DNA from 3 places in the Streptomyces sp. NPDC102451 genome. Region 2 is predicted to be linked to each of the others. Evidence: riboswitches for the same ligand, from Rfam matches in the RefSeq annotation. Region 2 holds a riboswitch; each other region holds the start of a gene.
The links. A riboswitch is a leader RNA that binds a small molecule or an ion and turns the genes downstream of it on or off. The one in region 2 is predicted to bind cobalamin.
Positions count from the first base shown of each region.

Region 1: another riboswitch for cobalamin. It lies ahead of ACIRD8_RS05980 (ABC transporter substrate-binding protein); the one in region 2 lies ahead of metE (5-methyltetrahydropteroyltriglutamate--homocysteine S-methyltransferase).
Region 3: another riboswitch for cobalamin. It lies ahead of ACIRD8_RS16425 (ribonucleoside-diphosphate reductase subunit alpha); the one in region 2 lies ahead of metE (5-methyltetrahydropteroyltriglutamate--homocysteine S-methyltransferase).

Region 1 is NZ_JBIWKD010000002.1:555,501-560,333, forward strand. It holds gene ACIRD8_RS05965 (carbohydrate kinase) at 1-307, shown strand, start outside; gene ACIRD8_RS05970 (acyl-CoA dehydrogenase) at 355-2,205, shown strand; gene ACIRD8_RS05975 (hypothetical protein) at 2,229-2,372, shown strand; cobalamin riboswitch at 2,452-2,639, shown strand; gene ACIRD8_RS05980 (ABC transporter substrate-binding protein) at 2,698-3,747, shown strand; gene ACIRD8_RS05985 (FecCD family ABC transporter permease) at 3,822-4,833, shown strand, end outside.
Region 2 is NZ_JBIWKD010000015.1:178,024-182,856, reverse strand. It holds gene ACIRD8_RS28490 (ABC transporter ATP-binding protein) at 1-607, shown strand, start outside; gene ACIRD8_RS28485 (glycoside hydrolase family 43 protein) at 633-2,186, opposite strand; partial or broken gene ACIRD8_RS28480 (ChbG/HpnK family deacetylase) at 2,228-2,608, shown strand; gene ACIRD8_RS28475 (hypothetical protein) at 2,728-3,033, shown strand; cobalamin riboswitch at 3,093-3,313, shown strand; gene metE (5-methyltetrahydropteroyltriglutamate--homocysteine S-methyltransferase) at 3,474-4,833, shown strand, end outside.
Region 3 is NZ_JBIWKD010000006.1:192,707-197,539, reverse strand. It holds gene mctP (monocarboxylate uptake permease MctP) at 1-882, shown strand, start outside; gene ACIRD8_RS16430 (GNAT family N-acetyltransferase) at 1,009-1,509, shown strand; cobalamin riboswitch at 1,550-1,684, shown strand; gene ACIRD8_RS16425 (ribonucleoside-diphosphate reductase subunit alpha) at 1,821-4,217, shown strand; gene ACIRD8_RS16420 (ribonucleotide-diphosphate reductase subunit beta) at 4,217-4,833, shown strand, end outside.

The DNA of each region.
Region 1 (4,833 bases), on a different contig from region 2:
CGCAGGCGCGACAGCGTTCGTGCCGGGCACGGACGTGAGCGCCGGGGCGCCGCCCGTCCAGGTCGTGGACACCGTGGGCGCCGGTGACGCCTTCATGTCCGGCACGCTGCACGCCTTGGCCTCGCACGGCCTGCTCGGGGCGGGGAGCCGTGCACGGCTGCGCACCCTGGACGCCGAGGTCCTGGGCGACGTACTGCGCCACGCCGTGGCGTCGGCCGTCGTGACCGTCGCACGGGCAGGCGCCCTGCCTCCCGACGAGGAGGAGCTGTCAGCGGCTCTGACCAGCGGACCGGCCCCGGAGCGGTAGGGGGTCGAGGGGGTGTCCTCGCCCGCACCACGGTCGTTGATTCTTTCATGACCGTGACCCTTACCGACACCGTCCCACCGTCCACCACCGAACTGCTGACCGGCGTCCTCCTCGGCCCGGGACACCGCCGCGAGCACGGATTCTGGCAGCGGCTGATCAGCACAGAACCGTTCCGCCGCCCCGCCGGCGGAACGCCCGAAGAGCGCCTGGAACTCGCCTACGACCGGTTGCGGATCCTCAACCTCTCCCTGGACAGCGGAGCGCGCCTCGCCTCCGACCCACGCGCGCTGGCCGCCCTGCACGCCTGGCTCGGCCCGGTGGACCCCGCGCTGACGACCGTGGCGGGCATCCACTACAACCTCTTCCTCGGCAGCCTCCTTGACCACGAATGCGCCGGCCGCCGCGACCTGTCGGACTACCTGACGATGCGGCGCATCGGCACCTTCCTCTGTACGGAGGTGGCGCACGGCAACAACGCGGCGGCCATGGAGACCACCGCCACGTACGACCGTGAGCGGGACGGATTCGTCCTGCACACCCCCAACCCGGGCGCGCAGAAGTTCATGCCCAACACGAGCCCGGCGGGCGGGGCGAAGTCTGGCCTGGTCGCCGCCCGCCTGGTCGCCGACGGTTCGGACCACGGGGTACGCCTCTTCCTGGTGCCGCTCACCGACGACGCGGAGGCGCTGCCGGGCATCCGGGTGCGCCGGCTGCCCGCCCGGATGGGCAGCCCGGTGGACCACTGCCTGACCTCGTTCGACCGGCTCTTCGTGGAGCGGGACGCCCTGCTGGGATCCGCCGAAGAGGGCGACGCACCGGGGGAGTTCAGGACCGGGCCGGGGGACAGGCGGCGGCGCTTCCTCACCTCGATCGGGCGGGTCACCCCCGGCCGGATCTCCATGAGTGCCTGTGCGGCGGGATCGGCCCGCGCGACCCTGGCGGTCGCCGTGCGCTACGGCGGCCACCGGATGATCTCCGGCAGCCGGGGCGCGCCGCCGGTCCCCGTCAACGCCCACCGGACCCATCACGGACCGCTCGCCTCGGCCATGGCCACGGTCTTCGCCATGAGCCTGCTGTACCGCAGGGCGCAGGAGCGGTGGGAGGCCTGCACGGACGAGGACGGGCGGGCGGAGGCGGGCAGACTCGTCGACGTCGCCAAGGCGTGGATCACCTGGCGGGCCCGAGACGTCATCGTCGAGAGCCGTGAACGCTGCGGCGCGCAGGCGCTCCTGGAGAACAACGGCATGACCGAACTCGTCACGGGCGTGGAGGGGGCCATCACCGCCGAGGGCGACAACATCGCCCTGTACGCCAAGGCGGCCGCGGACATGCTCTTCGCCGCCGAGCCCGGCCGCGACGACGTCCCGGGCCCGGCCCCGCACCCCGGCGACCTGGCCGACCCGCGCTTCCTGGGCAGCCTCCTCGCCTCGGTCCAGGACATCTGGTTCGCCAGGGCCAGGACCCGCGCGCTGCGGGCGCCCGACGCCGACGCCCTGGAGAGGTGGAACTCGGCCTCGGGCCCCGCCCTGCGCGGGGTCGAGGCCTATGCGTACCGGCAGGCCGCCGAGGCCTACGCCGAGGCCCGCGCGACGCTTCCCCCGGGGGCGGCCAGGGACCGGCTGGGGGAGCTCGAGCGGCTGTTCGTCTTCGAGTGGCTCTCCCGCAACAGCGGCGATCTGCTGGCCGCCGGTCTCCTGAGCGGCGATCAGGTGGACGCCCTCCCCGAGGCCGTGGAGGAGCATGTGGCGGCCGTCGCCACGCACGCCGCCGAACTGGCCGAGTCCTTCGCCCTGCCCGAGGAACTGCTCGCCGACTGGCCGATCGCCGGCCCCGGCTACGCGGACGCCTACGACGATCCCGGTGGCCCGTGGAACACCGGCCCGGCGGACGCCCGATGAGCGCCGGCTGCAGGGGGCGGGCGATGTGCGGCCGACTGGGCGAGCGCCTGGAGATCCTTGGACTGCGCGCCGTCCTGCTGGCCTACTGGGGCACCACATCCGTGCTCGCCCGCCGGAGCGGGAAGCCGCACACCGACGGAGGCGAATCGGTTCACCCCAAGAGCTGACCCGCCCGACGTCCGCGCCGGTACGGCGGGGAGACGCCCGCCGTACCGGCGACGGCCCCGAGGCCGCCCCCACGTCGCGTGATAGCTTGCAGACGCCAGTCACACTCCACGTGGAGTCAGGGAATCCGGTGCGAATCCGGAGCTGACGCGCAGCGGTGAGGGGGACGGGCGGGGCCACGGCCACTGGGACACCCTCGGGTGCACCGGGAAGGCGCCCCGTCCGGACGAACCCGAGTCCGAAGACCTGCTGGCACCCGCTTCCGCACCGGGAGCGGAACTCCGTACCGGGCTTCGCGCATGAGCCCAGAGAACGCCGAGGGACTCCGTGCCGCCCATAGCCAGCACCGTACGCCGAACTGCCCTGCTCGTCGCGGGACTCGTCCTCCTGACCGCCTGCGGCGGGGGCGGGAACGAGCCCGCCGCCGACACCGCGCAGGACGACGCCGCCGCAGGCTTCCCGGTGACCCTGAAGAACTGCGGCCGTACGGTGACCGTCGACGCCGCACCGCGGCACGCCGTCTCCCTCAACCAGGGATCGACGGAGATCCTCCTCTCCCTGGGCCTCGCCGACCGGCTCGCCGCCACCGCGACCTGGACGGACCCGGTGATGAAGGGCCTGGAGAAGGACGAGTCCACGGTGCCCCGTCTCGCCGAGAACCAGCCCTCCTCCGAGAAGGTCCTCGCCGAGGAACCCGACTTCGTCACCGCCTCGTTCGAGTCGACCCTCGGCAAGGGCGGCGTGGCGTCACGCGACCAGTTCGAGGAACTGGGCGTACCCACATACCTCTCACCCGCCGACTGCGCGGGCAAGGACAACACCGGCAGCAGCGACGGCTCCCGCACCGAGCCTCTGACCATGGACCGGGTCTACGGCGAAGTGCGCGACCTGGCGAAGGTGTTCGGCGTCCCGGAGCGGGGCGAGAAGCTGGTGACGAGCCTCCGGACCCGCATCGACAAGGCGACCGCGGGCATCGACGCGTCCGACACCACGATGCTCTACTGGTTCGCCAACGCGGAGGCCCCCTACCTGGCGGGGTGCTGCGGAGCCCCCGGCATCATCACCGGGGAGCTCGGCGCGAAGAACGTCTTCGACGACACCCACGAGGAATGGCCCCAGATCAACTGGGAGACCGTCGCCGACCGCAACCCCGACGTGCTGGTCATCGGCGACCTGACCCGTAAGTCGCAGACCGCCGAGAGCGCCCAGAAGAAGATCGAGTTCCTGGAGTCCAACCCCGCCACGAAGAACCTGGACGCCGTCAAGCACAAGCGGTACGTCCTGCTCAGCGGCCAGGCCATGAATCCGACCATCAGGACCGTGGAGGGCGTGGAGCAGGTGGCGGCCGGGCTGCGCTCGTTCGGACTCGCGGGGTGACGGACACCGGACACGTACCGGACGTACCGAAATCCCTTCACGGGACCGCGCACCTGCCGGACCTACCGACGGACGTGCACATCACGGGAGTGCGCGTCGAGCAGCCGCCCGCGGTCCCGGCTGCCGCAGGGGCCCGGATCCTGCGTGACGGCCTGCTGTGGAGCGCAGGGATCGCCCTGCTGCTCCTGTCCGTCGCGGTCGCCGTCACCATCGGTCCCGCCCGCATCTCGGTCCCGGACGTCTGGTCGGCGGTGGCCTCGCACCTCGGCATCGGTCACGGGCGGCTGAGCCCGATCCGGGACGGCATCATCTGGAACCTGCGCATGCCCCGCACCCTGCTCGCCGCGGTGTGCGGCGCCGGGCTCGCGGTGTGCGGCACCGTGATGCAGTCGCTGCTGCGCAACCCGCTCGCCGACCCGTTCGTCCTCGGCGTCTCCTCGGGGGCGTCCACCGGCGCGGTCGTGGTCGTCGTCCTGGGCGTCGGCGGGGGAGCGGTCTCCGTCTCGGGCGGCGCCTTCGCCGGGGCCCTGCTCTCCTTCGCCCTCGTTCTGCTGCTCAGCCACACACTCGGCGGATCCACCGACCGGGTCGTCCTCTCCGGGGTCGCGGCCATGCAGCTCTTCTCCGCGCTCACCTCCTTCGTCGTGATGACCGCCGCCGACGCCGAGCAGACCAAGGGCGTGCTCTTCTGGCTGCTCGGCTCACTGAGCGGGGTCGGCTGGAGCGACGTGTGGATGTGCTCCGCCGTGCTCGCCGTGGCCCTGCTGATCTGCCTGGGTCACGCCCGTACGCTCGACGCCTTCGCCTTCGGCCAGGACGCCGCCGCCGCGCTGGGGGTGCACGTGGCCCGCACCCGGATCGTGCTGCTCTGCACCACCGCGCTGCTGACCGCGGCCCTCGTCAGCTCGGCGGGCGCCATCGGGTTCGTCGGCCTCGTCCTGCCGCACGCGGCCCGGGCGCTGACCGGGTCGGGGCACCGGAGGCTGCTGCCGGTGACGGCACTCGCCGGAGCCGTGTTCCTGGTCTGGGTCGACACGCTGGCCAGGACCGTCCTCGACCCCCAGGAGGTCCCGGTCGGCGTGGTCA
Region 2 (4,833 bases):
GGCCACCCGGCCGCGCCTGCTGCTCCTGGACGAGCCACTGGCGGCGCTGGACGCCCGCACCCGCCTGGAGGTCCGGTCACAACTGCGGCGGCACCTGGCCGAGTTCGAAGCCGTCGCCGTCCTGGTCACCCACGACCCGCTGGACGCCATGGTGCTGGCCGACCGCCTGGTCGTGGTCGAGGACGGCCGGGTCGTCCAGGAGGGCGCACCGTCCCACATCGCCCGCCATCCCCGTACGGACTACATCGCCCAGCTGGTCGGCCTGAACCTCTTCCGGGGGACGGCCGACGGCCACACCGTCCGCCTCGACGCAGGCCCTCCGGTCACCACCACGGAGGACCTGTCCGGCCCGGTCTTCGTCGCCTTCCCGCCGAACGCGGTCACCCTCCACCGCGAGCGGCCCGCCGGCGCCAGCGCCCGTAACCTCTGGCACTGCGAGATCGCGGGCCTGGAGACCCACGGCGACCAGATCCGCGCCGACCTCACCGGCGAACTGCCCCTCGCCGCGGACCTGACCACGGTCGCCGCCGCCGAACTCGACCTACGCCCGGGCGCGGCGGTCTGGGCCACGGTGAAGGCGACACAGACCCACGCCTACCCGGTCTGAGACCCGTTCCCGCGACTGCGGACCGTCATGCCCGATCCGGGTGGGCCGGCCGGAGCTCGAACCAGTCGAAGGCCGGCGCACCCCCGGTCGCGTACATGCCGACGACCCGGCCGGTGAATCCGCCCGCGACCTCGGTGGTGAGGTACCGGCCGTCGAGTTCGGCGAGGATCTCGAAGTGCCCGTCGTCGGTCTCGTACCCCAGGCGGAGGGTGTCGGGACCGCCGACGCGCAGGCCGGAAGCCGCCGCGGTGGCGGGGTCCGCGGGGCGTACGGTGACGGTGGGCGGCAGGACATCGGTGGTGGTCACGTCGATGCGCAGCGTCAAAGGCCCGGTGGGCACGTCCCGTTCGGCCACCGTCTGACGCAGGGGGCCGATGCGGGCGACCGCACGCACCCTGCCGTCCTCCGTCTCCACCTGGTAGTGGTGCGCCTCGTCGAGCCGTACGGCGAGGCCGCCCCGGCCTCCTTCACCGGCGTCGACCCGGGTCCGCGCCACGCAGTCGGGGTCGCGCTGGCGCCGCCCGACGAACAGCGCGCCGGGCTGCTCCATGCCGTCCGCCCGGGCGTGCAGCACCAGATGGCCGGGCCGCTCGTCGAGGCGCGCGGCATCCGGATCGCGGCGCCTCAGCGACACCCAGCAGGGTGCGAGCGCGGGGGCCTCGAAGTCGTCGCGGTGCGGCTCGGCGGGCCAGGGGTGCGGAGTCAACTCGGGTCCTGGGGAACGGAGTTCCAGCGGTCCCGGCAGGGGCCACTCGTCCTCCCAGCGCACCGGAACCAGGAACGTCTCCCGGCCCATTCCGTGGAACCCGGGCGTGTCGCCGCGGGGCCGGGTGCCCAGCAACACCATCCACCAGGTGCCGTCGTGCGCCTGCACCAGATCGCCGTGGCCGGTGTTCTGCACGGGGTGGCCGGTGCTGCGGTGGGACAGCACGGGGTTGTCCGGGTGCGGTTCGAAGGGGCCCGGCAGCGTGCGCGCCCTGGCCACCGACATGGCGTGCCCGCGTTCGGTCCCGCCCTCGGAGAGCAGCAGGTACCACCAGTCGCCGATCCTGTAGAGGTGCGGCCCCTCGGGGTACTGGAGCCCGCTGCCCGACCACATCTCCACCGGCTCACCGAGCAGTTCGCCCGTCTTCGGCTCGATGCGCACCCCGCGGATCCCGTCGTGGGAGAACACGCACCAGCAGTTCCCCTCGTCGTCCCAGGCCAGATCGGGATCGATGCCCGGTATACCGACCGGCACCGGCTCCGACCAGGGGCCGGCGGGGCCCTCGGCGGTCACCAGGACGGTGCCCTCGCCGGCCACCACGGTCGTGATCATCCAGAAGAGACCGTCATGGTGCCGCAGCGTCGGGGCGTACACCCCGCAGGATGCGGGAGCCGCGTCAGGGAGCGACAGCTGCGAGGGGCGGTCGAGGGCGTGCCCGATCAGCCGCCAGTGCACGAGGTCCCGGCTGTGCCACAGCGGCACCCCGGGTACGTACTCGAAACTGGACGTCGCCACGTAGTAGTCCTCGCCCACGCGGCAGATGCTCGGATCCGGGCTGAAGCCGGGGATCACGGGATTGTCGAAGAACACCACGGTCGGTCCCTAGGGTCGGGCCTGGGCCGAGACCCACGGCCATGATCGTTGAAGCGCTTCGACGGTGTCAGCCCGAAGGGAGGGTGTCAATGGAAAATTCCGGCCCGGTCTGCCCAGCATTGGCTTGTCGAATCGCTTCGACACCTTCCGGGCTCCGGCTGGTCGGCCGTACGGTGGCGCGCCGACGGCCGTGGGCGCCCTGTTCAGGTGCGCGAGCGTCGGGGTGGGTCCAGACTGCGACCATGGATGGAGCAGCCGTCGGACCGTCGCCCGGGACGTCCTCCGCGCAGTGGAACCGGATCCTGGGGTTCCCGCCCGATGCCCGCCTGCTGATCGTCAACTGCGACGACTTCGGCATGGACCCGGCCGTCAACGCCGCGGTGATCGAGTCGGTAGAGGAGGGGATCGCCTCGTCGTGCAGCCTCATGACGGTGTGTCCGGCGGCGCCGGAGGCCATGAGGCTCCTCCGGCGAAGGCCGGGAATCTGGCCGCCGAGTACGGCCTCGCCGTCCGCATCTGGCTGGAGCCGGGGCGGCGCGCGATGCGCCTGCGTGGGCTGCCCGTCGTCGACCACGAGTTCCTGGACAGCTTCTCCCTGGCGACCGAGGACAAGGCGGCCCTGTACGGCCGGCTGCTCCACGACCTGCCGGCCGGGCTCAGCGAATGGGCCGTCCATCCCAGCCTCGGCAACCGGGAGGCGCAGGCCTTCGACCGGCGGGTGCGGCGTACGGACCACGCGTTCCTGACGTCACCCGAGGCCCGGGAGGCTGTGGCGCGGGAGGGCGTCACGGTCATCGACTACCGGGATCTCCAGCCCGCCTGGGCCGCGCGCACGGGCGCTGCGTGAGTCCGCGGCCCGCCATCCGCATGCTGGACCTGGCTCACCGCGCCCTCGGAGGGCCCCGTAGGCTTGTGGGTGCAGCTGGTTCGCCCCGTCCGCCAGGCGGGATGCGTCGTAAGAGGGAACCTGGTGGAATTCCGGGACTGCCCCGCAGCGGTGAGCGGGAACGACCGCCGTCATGAGCACTGGGTCCGACGAACCGGACCTGGGAAGCGACGGCCACTAGGTGTCCTCGACGAGGACGTGCCCGCGAGTCCGAAGACCTGCCATCTGCCCGCGCGCGGCCCAACCGTGCGCGGACATCCCGGTGACCTCGTGGGCGGGTCGGCGTACATACCTGGCGGATCATCGCGTCGTCCGACGCCTTTGCCGTCCGGTACGTCACCCCTTCGCGTCCTCGTCCCGCCGCCGGGATCTCAGGGATTCATCTCGCGAAGGAGATCTCCGTGACCACCGAGCACGCGACCGCGACTGCGCGGTCCACTGTCCACGGCTACCCCCGGCAGGGACAGAACCGGGAACTGAAGAAGGCCGTCGAGGGCTACTGGAAGGGGCGGGTCACCGCCGACGCCCTCCGCGCCACGGCCGCAGATCTGCGCCGTACGAACTGGCAGCAGCTCGTCGATGCCGGCGTCGACGAGGTCCCGACCGGGGACTTCTCGTACTACGACCATGTGCTGGACACCACCGTCATGGTCGGAGCCGTCCCCGAGCGCCACCGGGCGGCGGTCGCCGCCGATCCGCTGGACGGCTACTTCGCGATGGCGCGCGGCACGCAGGACGTCGCCCCGCTGGAGATGACCAAGTGGTTCGACACCAACTACCACTACCTGGTTCCCGAGCTGGGCCCGGACACCGTCTTCACCGCGGACTCCGCCAAGCAGGCCGCCGAGCTCAAGGAGGCCGTCGCGCTGGGGGCGGCCGCCCGGCCCGTCCTGGTCGGACCGGTCACGTATCTGCTCCTGGCCAAGCCCGCCCCCGGTGTGGCCGCGGACTTCGACCCGCTCACCCTCCTGGACCGCCTGCTGCCGGTGTACGCCGAGGTCCTCGCCGACCTGCGCGCGGCCGGAGCCGAGTGGGTGCAGCTCGACGAACCCGCACTCGTCCAGGACCGCACCCAGGCCGAACTGGATGCCGCCGAGCGCGCGTACCACCGCCTCGGCTCGCTGACCGACCGGCCCAAGCTGCTCGTCGCCTCCTACTTCGGCCGGCTCGGCGAGGCTCTTCCCGTCCTGGCGAAGGCGCCGGTGGACGGGCTCGCGCTGGACTTCACCGAGGCCGCAGCCGGGAATCTGGACGCCCTGGCCGCTGTCGGCGGGCTCCCCGGGAAGCGGCTGGTCGCCGGTGTGGTCAACGGGCGCAACATCTGGATCAACGACCTGGAGAAGTCGCTCTCCACGCTCGGCACCCTGCTCGGGCTCGCCGGACGGATCGATGTGGCAGCCTCCTGCTCCCTGCTGCACGTCCCCCTGGACACCGCAGCCGAACGGGACATCGAGCCGCAGGTCCTGCGCTGGCTGTCCTTCGCCCGGCAGAAGACCGCCGAGATCGTCACCCTCGCCAGGGGCCTCACGCAGGGCACCGGTGCCATCGCCGCCGAACTCGCCGCCAACCGGGCCGACCTGGCCTCCCGTGCGCACTCCCCCGTCACCCGGGACCCCGCCGTCCGCGCCCGGGCCGCCGCGGTGACCGAGGCCGACGCCCGCCGCTCCCAGCCGTACGGGGAGCGGGCCGCCGCCCAGCGCGCGCACCTCGGGCTGCCCCTGCTGCCGACGACCACCATCGGCTCGTTCCCGCAGACCGCCG
Region 3 (4,833 bases), on a different contig from region 2:
GAGATGGGTCAGTGGGGCTACGCCACCCTGGCGCTGGGCTCGGCGCTGGCCCTGTTCATGTACCCCCACTCGATCACGGCGACGCTCTCCAGCCGCAGCCGTGAGGTGATCCGGCGCAACACCACGATCCTGCCGCTGTACTCGCTGATGCTGGGTCTGCTGGCCCTGCTCGGGTTCATGGCGATCGCCGCCGGGATCAAGGTGGACAACGGCCAGCTCGCCATCCCGCAGCTGTTCGAGAACATGTTCCCCGACTGGTTCGCCGGTGTGGCCTTCGCCGCGATCGGGATCGGCGCCCTGGTGCCCGCCGCGATCATGTCGATCGCCGCGGCGAACCTCTTCACCCGCAACATCTACAAGGACTTCCTCAAGCCGGACGCGACCCCGGCCCAGGAGACCAAGGTCTCCAAGCTGGTCTCGCTGCTGGTGAAGGTGGGCGCGCTCGCCTTCGTCCTGACCATGGACAAGACGGTCGCGATCAACTTCCAGCTGCTGGGCGGTATCTGGATCCTCCAGACGATGCCCGCCCTGGTGGGCGGCCTGTTCACCCGGTGGTTCCACCGCTGGGCCCTGATCGCGGGCTGGGCGGTCGGCATGATCTACGGCACGGTGGCCGCCTACGGCGTCGCCAGCCCCACCCAGAAGCACTTCGGCGGGTCCTCGAAGGAGATCCCGGGCATCGGGGAGATCGGCTACATCGGCCTCACCGCCTTCGTGCTCAACGTCGTCGTCGTGGTCGTGCTGACGTTCGTCCTCAACGCGGTGAAGGCACCGGCCGGCGTGGACGAGACCTCTCCGTCCGACTACACGGCGGACGCGGGCGACCCCGGCGTCAAGGCCGAGCTCCCGCCGGCCACGGCGGGCGCCCCGGGCGGCCACTGACCGCCCCAGGAGTACGCGTGACGCCGTCCCGGCAGGGTCTCCCTGCCGGGACGGCGTCGTCACGGCCGACGGCCCCGGTACGGAACGGGGGCGCGCCGTGCCCGCCTCCTGCGGCAGACTGCGCCCATGGACGTATCGATCAGGCCGGCCCTGCCCTCCCAGTTCGCGGATCTGGCCGAGATCACCGCCCAGGCCTATCTCGGCGACGGGCTCCTGGACTTCGGCGCCGAGGACCCCTACCTGGAGCAGCTCCGCGCCGTCGAGCGGCGGGCGGCGGAGGCCGAGGTGCTGGTCGCGCTGGACGCCGACGACCGGCCGCTGGGCGGTGTCACCTACGTCGCGCCCGGCAGCCCGTGGGCGGACATCGCCGGGGGCGGCGAGGCCGAGTTCCGGATGCTGGCCGTCTCGCCGGAGGCCCGCGGGCGAGGCGTGGGTGAGGCTCTCGTACGGGCCTGTATCGAGCGGGCACGGGCCGCCGAGGGGGTCTCGGGGATCGTCCTGTCGACGGCCCCGGCCATGCTGGGCGCCCATCGGATCTACCGCCGCCTCGGCTTCGTACGGACTCCTGAGCGGGACTGGTGCCCTCTTCCGGGCCTCGCACTCCTGACATTCCGCCTGGAGCTCTGAGCCATCACGACACAAGATGTGGGGGCTTCTTCATTCGGCAGCCCCCACATGTATGCTCGACCTCGCTGTCGCCGCAGGGGAATCCGGTGAGAATCCGGAACTGTCCCGCAACGGTGTGATCGGTGCGCTTTGCGCACCCGAAGTCCGAAGACCTGTCGACAGTGCGCCCGGCTCGACCGATCCGGGCGTCGAGACGTCCGGGCCCCGCGGAGGGCCGGTGGACGCCGTGCGCCGTGCTGCCCCTCCCCGGGCGCCGCCGTGTCCGGCTGCCCCGCTCCCGCAGGCCCTGAGCCGAGCGAGGGATAGCCCCAGTGACCATCGCGCCAGCCGACCCGGTTTCAGCCACGGATTCCGAAGGCCGCACGACCGACGCGCCCGGGACCGCACTGCTGCGGACCCTGACCGGCCTCACCGCCGATCTGCCCGACACCGATCCCGGACGGGTGGCCGCCGCCGCACTGCGCGGCCGCAACGCCCGGTCGGACGAGGCCGAGTTGCGCTCGCTGGCCACCGAGGCCGCCGCCGGCCTGATCTCCGAGGACCCGGCCTACTCCCGGCTCGCCGCTCGGCTCCTCACCCGGGCCATCGCGGACGAGGCCGCCGGCCAGGGCGCCGTCTCCTTCTCGGCGTCGGTCGCCGTCGGGCACCGCGAGGGCCTGATCGCGGACCGTACGGCCGAGTTCGTCACACTGCACGCCGCCGCCCTGGACGCGCTGGTCGACGAGGCGCTCGCCGACGGCGCCGACGACCGCTTCGGCTACTTCGGACTGCGGACGCTGCACAGCCGGTACCTGCTGCGCCACCCGCTCACCCGCGACGTCGTGGAGACCCCGCAGCACTTCATGCTGCGCGTCGCGGCCGGGCTCGCCGAGGACACCTCCGAGCGCGCCCTGGAGGAAGTGGCCGCGCTGTACGGCCTGATGAACCGGCTGGACTACCTGCCGTCCTCCCCCACCCTCTTCAACTCCGGCACCCGGCACCCGCAGATGTCCTCCTGCTACCTGCTGGACTCGCCGCTGGACGAGCTGGACTCGATCTACGACCGCTACCACCAGGTGGCGCGGCTCTCCAAGCACGCGGGCGGCATCGGCCTCTCGTACTCCCGCATCCGCGCCCGGGGTTCACTGATCCGCGGCACCAACGGGCACTCAAACGGCATCGTGCCGTTCCTGAAGACGCTGGACGCCTCCGTCGCCGCGGTCAACCAGGGGGGCCGGCGCAAGGGTGCCGCCGCCGTGTACCTGGAGACCTGGCACGCGGACATCGAGGAGTTCCTGGAGCTGCGCGACAACACGGGTGAGGACCAGCGGCGTACGCACAACCTCAACCTGGCGCACTGGATCCCGGACGAGTTCATGCGCCGTGTCGACGCGGACACCGGCTGGTCGCTGTTCTCCCCCGCCGAGGTCCCCGAGCTGGTCGACCTGTGGGGCGACGAGTTCGACGCGGCCTACCGCGCGGCCGAGGCCAAGGGCCTGGCCCGCAAGACGATCCCGGCGCGTGAGCTGTACGGCCGGATGATGCGGACCCTCGCGCAGACCGGCCAGGGCTGGATGACGTTCAAGGACGCCTCCAACCGGACCGCGAACCAGACCGCCGAGCCGGGCCGCGTCGTTCACTCCTCGAACCTGTGCACGGAGATCCTCGAAGTCACCGACGACGGCGAGACGGCCGTCTGCAACCTCGGTTCGGTCAACCTGGGCGCCTTCGTGGCGAACGGCTCGATCGACTGGGAGCGCCTGGACGCCACCGTGCGTACCGCCGTGACCTTCCTCGACCGCGTGGTGGACATCAACTTCTACCCGACCGAGCAGGCCGGCCGCTCCAACGCCCGCTGGCGCCCGGTGGGTCTGGGCGCGATGGGCCTCCAGGACGTCTTCTTCCAGCTGCGCCTGCCCTTCGACTCCCCCGAGGCCCGCGCGCTCTCCACGAGGATCTCCGAGCGGATCATGCTCGCCGCGTGCGAGGCCTCCTGCGACCTCGCCGAGCGGTCGGGTCCCCTCCCCGCCTGGTCCGAGACCCGCGCCGCCCGCGGTGTGCTCCACCCCGACCACTACGACACCGAGCTGAACTGGCCGGAGCGCTGGGACGCCCTGCGCGCCCGGGTCGCGAAGACCGGGATGCGCAACTCGCTGCTCCTGGCCATCGCGCCGACGGCGACGATCGCCTCGATCGCCGGTGTGTACGAGTGCATCGAGCCGCAGGTCTCCAACCTCTTCAAGCGTGAGACGCTCAGCGGCGAGTTCCTCCAGGTCAACGCCTACCTGGTCGACGAGCTGAAGCGGCTCGGCGTCTGGGACGCGCGCACCCGTGAGGCGCTGCGCGAGGCGAGCGGCTCCGTCCAGGGCTTCGCCTGGATTCCCGAGGACGTGCGGGCGCTGTACCGCACGGCGTGGGAGATCCCGCAGCGCGGCCTGATCGACATGGCGGCGGCCCGTACGCCCTTCCTCGACCAGAGCCAGTCGCTGAACCTGTTCCTGGAGACGCCGACGATCGGCAAGCTCTCCTCGATGTACGCGTACGCCTGGAAGCAGGGGCTGAAGACGACGTACTACCTGCGCTCCCGCCCGGCGACCCGCATCGCGCGTGCCGCGTCCGGGAAGACCGCCGCCACCGCCCCCATTCCCGTACAGCAGGCGTCCTCCCCCGACGCGGACGCGATCGCCTGCTCCCTCGAAAACCCCGAGTCCTGCGAGGCATGCCAGTAATGAGCTCCAACGAAGACAAGAACCTGCTCGACCCGGGCTTCGAACTGACCCTGCGCCCCATGCGCTACCCGGACTTCTACGAGCGCTACCGGGACGCGATCAAGAACACCTGGACGGTGGAGGAGGTCGACCTGCACTCCGACGTCGCCGACCTCGCCAAGCTCTCGCCCGGTGAGCAGCACATGATCGGCCGGCTGGTCGCGTTCTTCGCGACGGGCGACTCGATCGTCTCCAACAACCTGGTGCTGACGCTGTACAAGCACATCAACTCCCCGGAGGCGCGGCTCTACCTGTCGCGTCAGCTGTTCGAGGAGGCCGTGCACGTCCAGTTCTATCTGACGCTGCTCGACACCTATCTGCCCGACCCGGAGGACCGCGCGGCGGCCTTCGACGCGGTCGAGGAGATCCCCTCGATCCGCGAGAAGGCGCAGTTCTGCTTCCGCTGGATGGACTCGGTCGAGAAGATCGAGCGGCTGGAGACGAAGGCCGACCGCCGGCGCTTCCTGCTCAACCTGATCTGCTTCGCCGCATGCATCGAGGGCCTGTTCTTCTACGGCGCCTTCGCGTACGTGTACTGGTTCCGCTCGCGCGGCCTGCTGCACGGTCTCGCCACGGG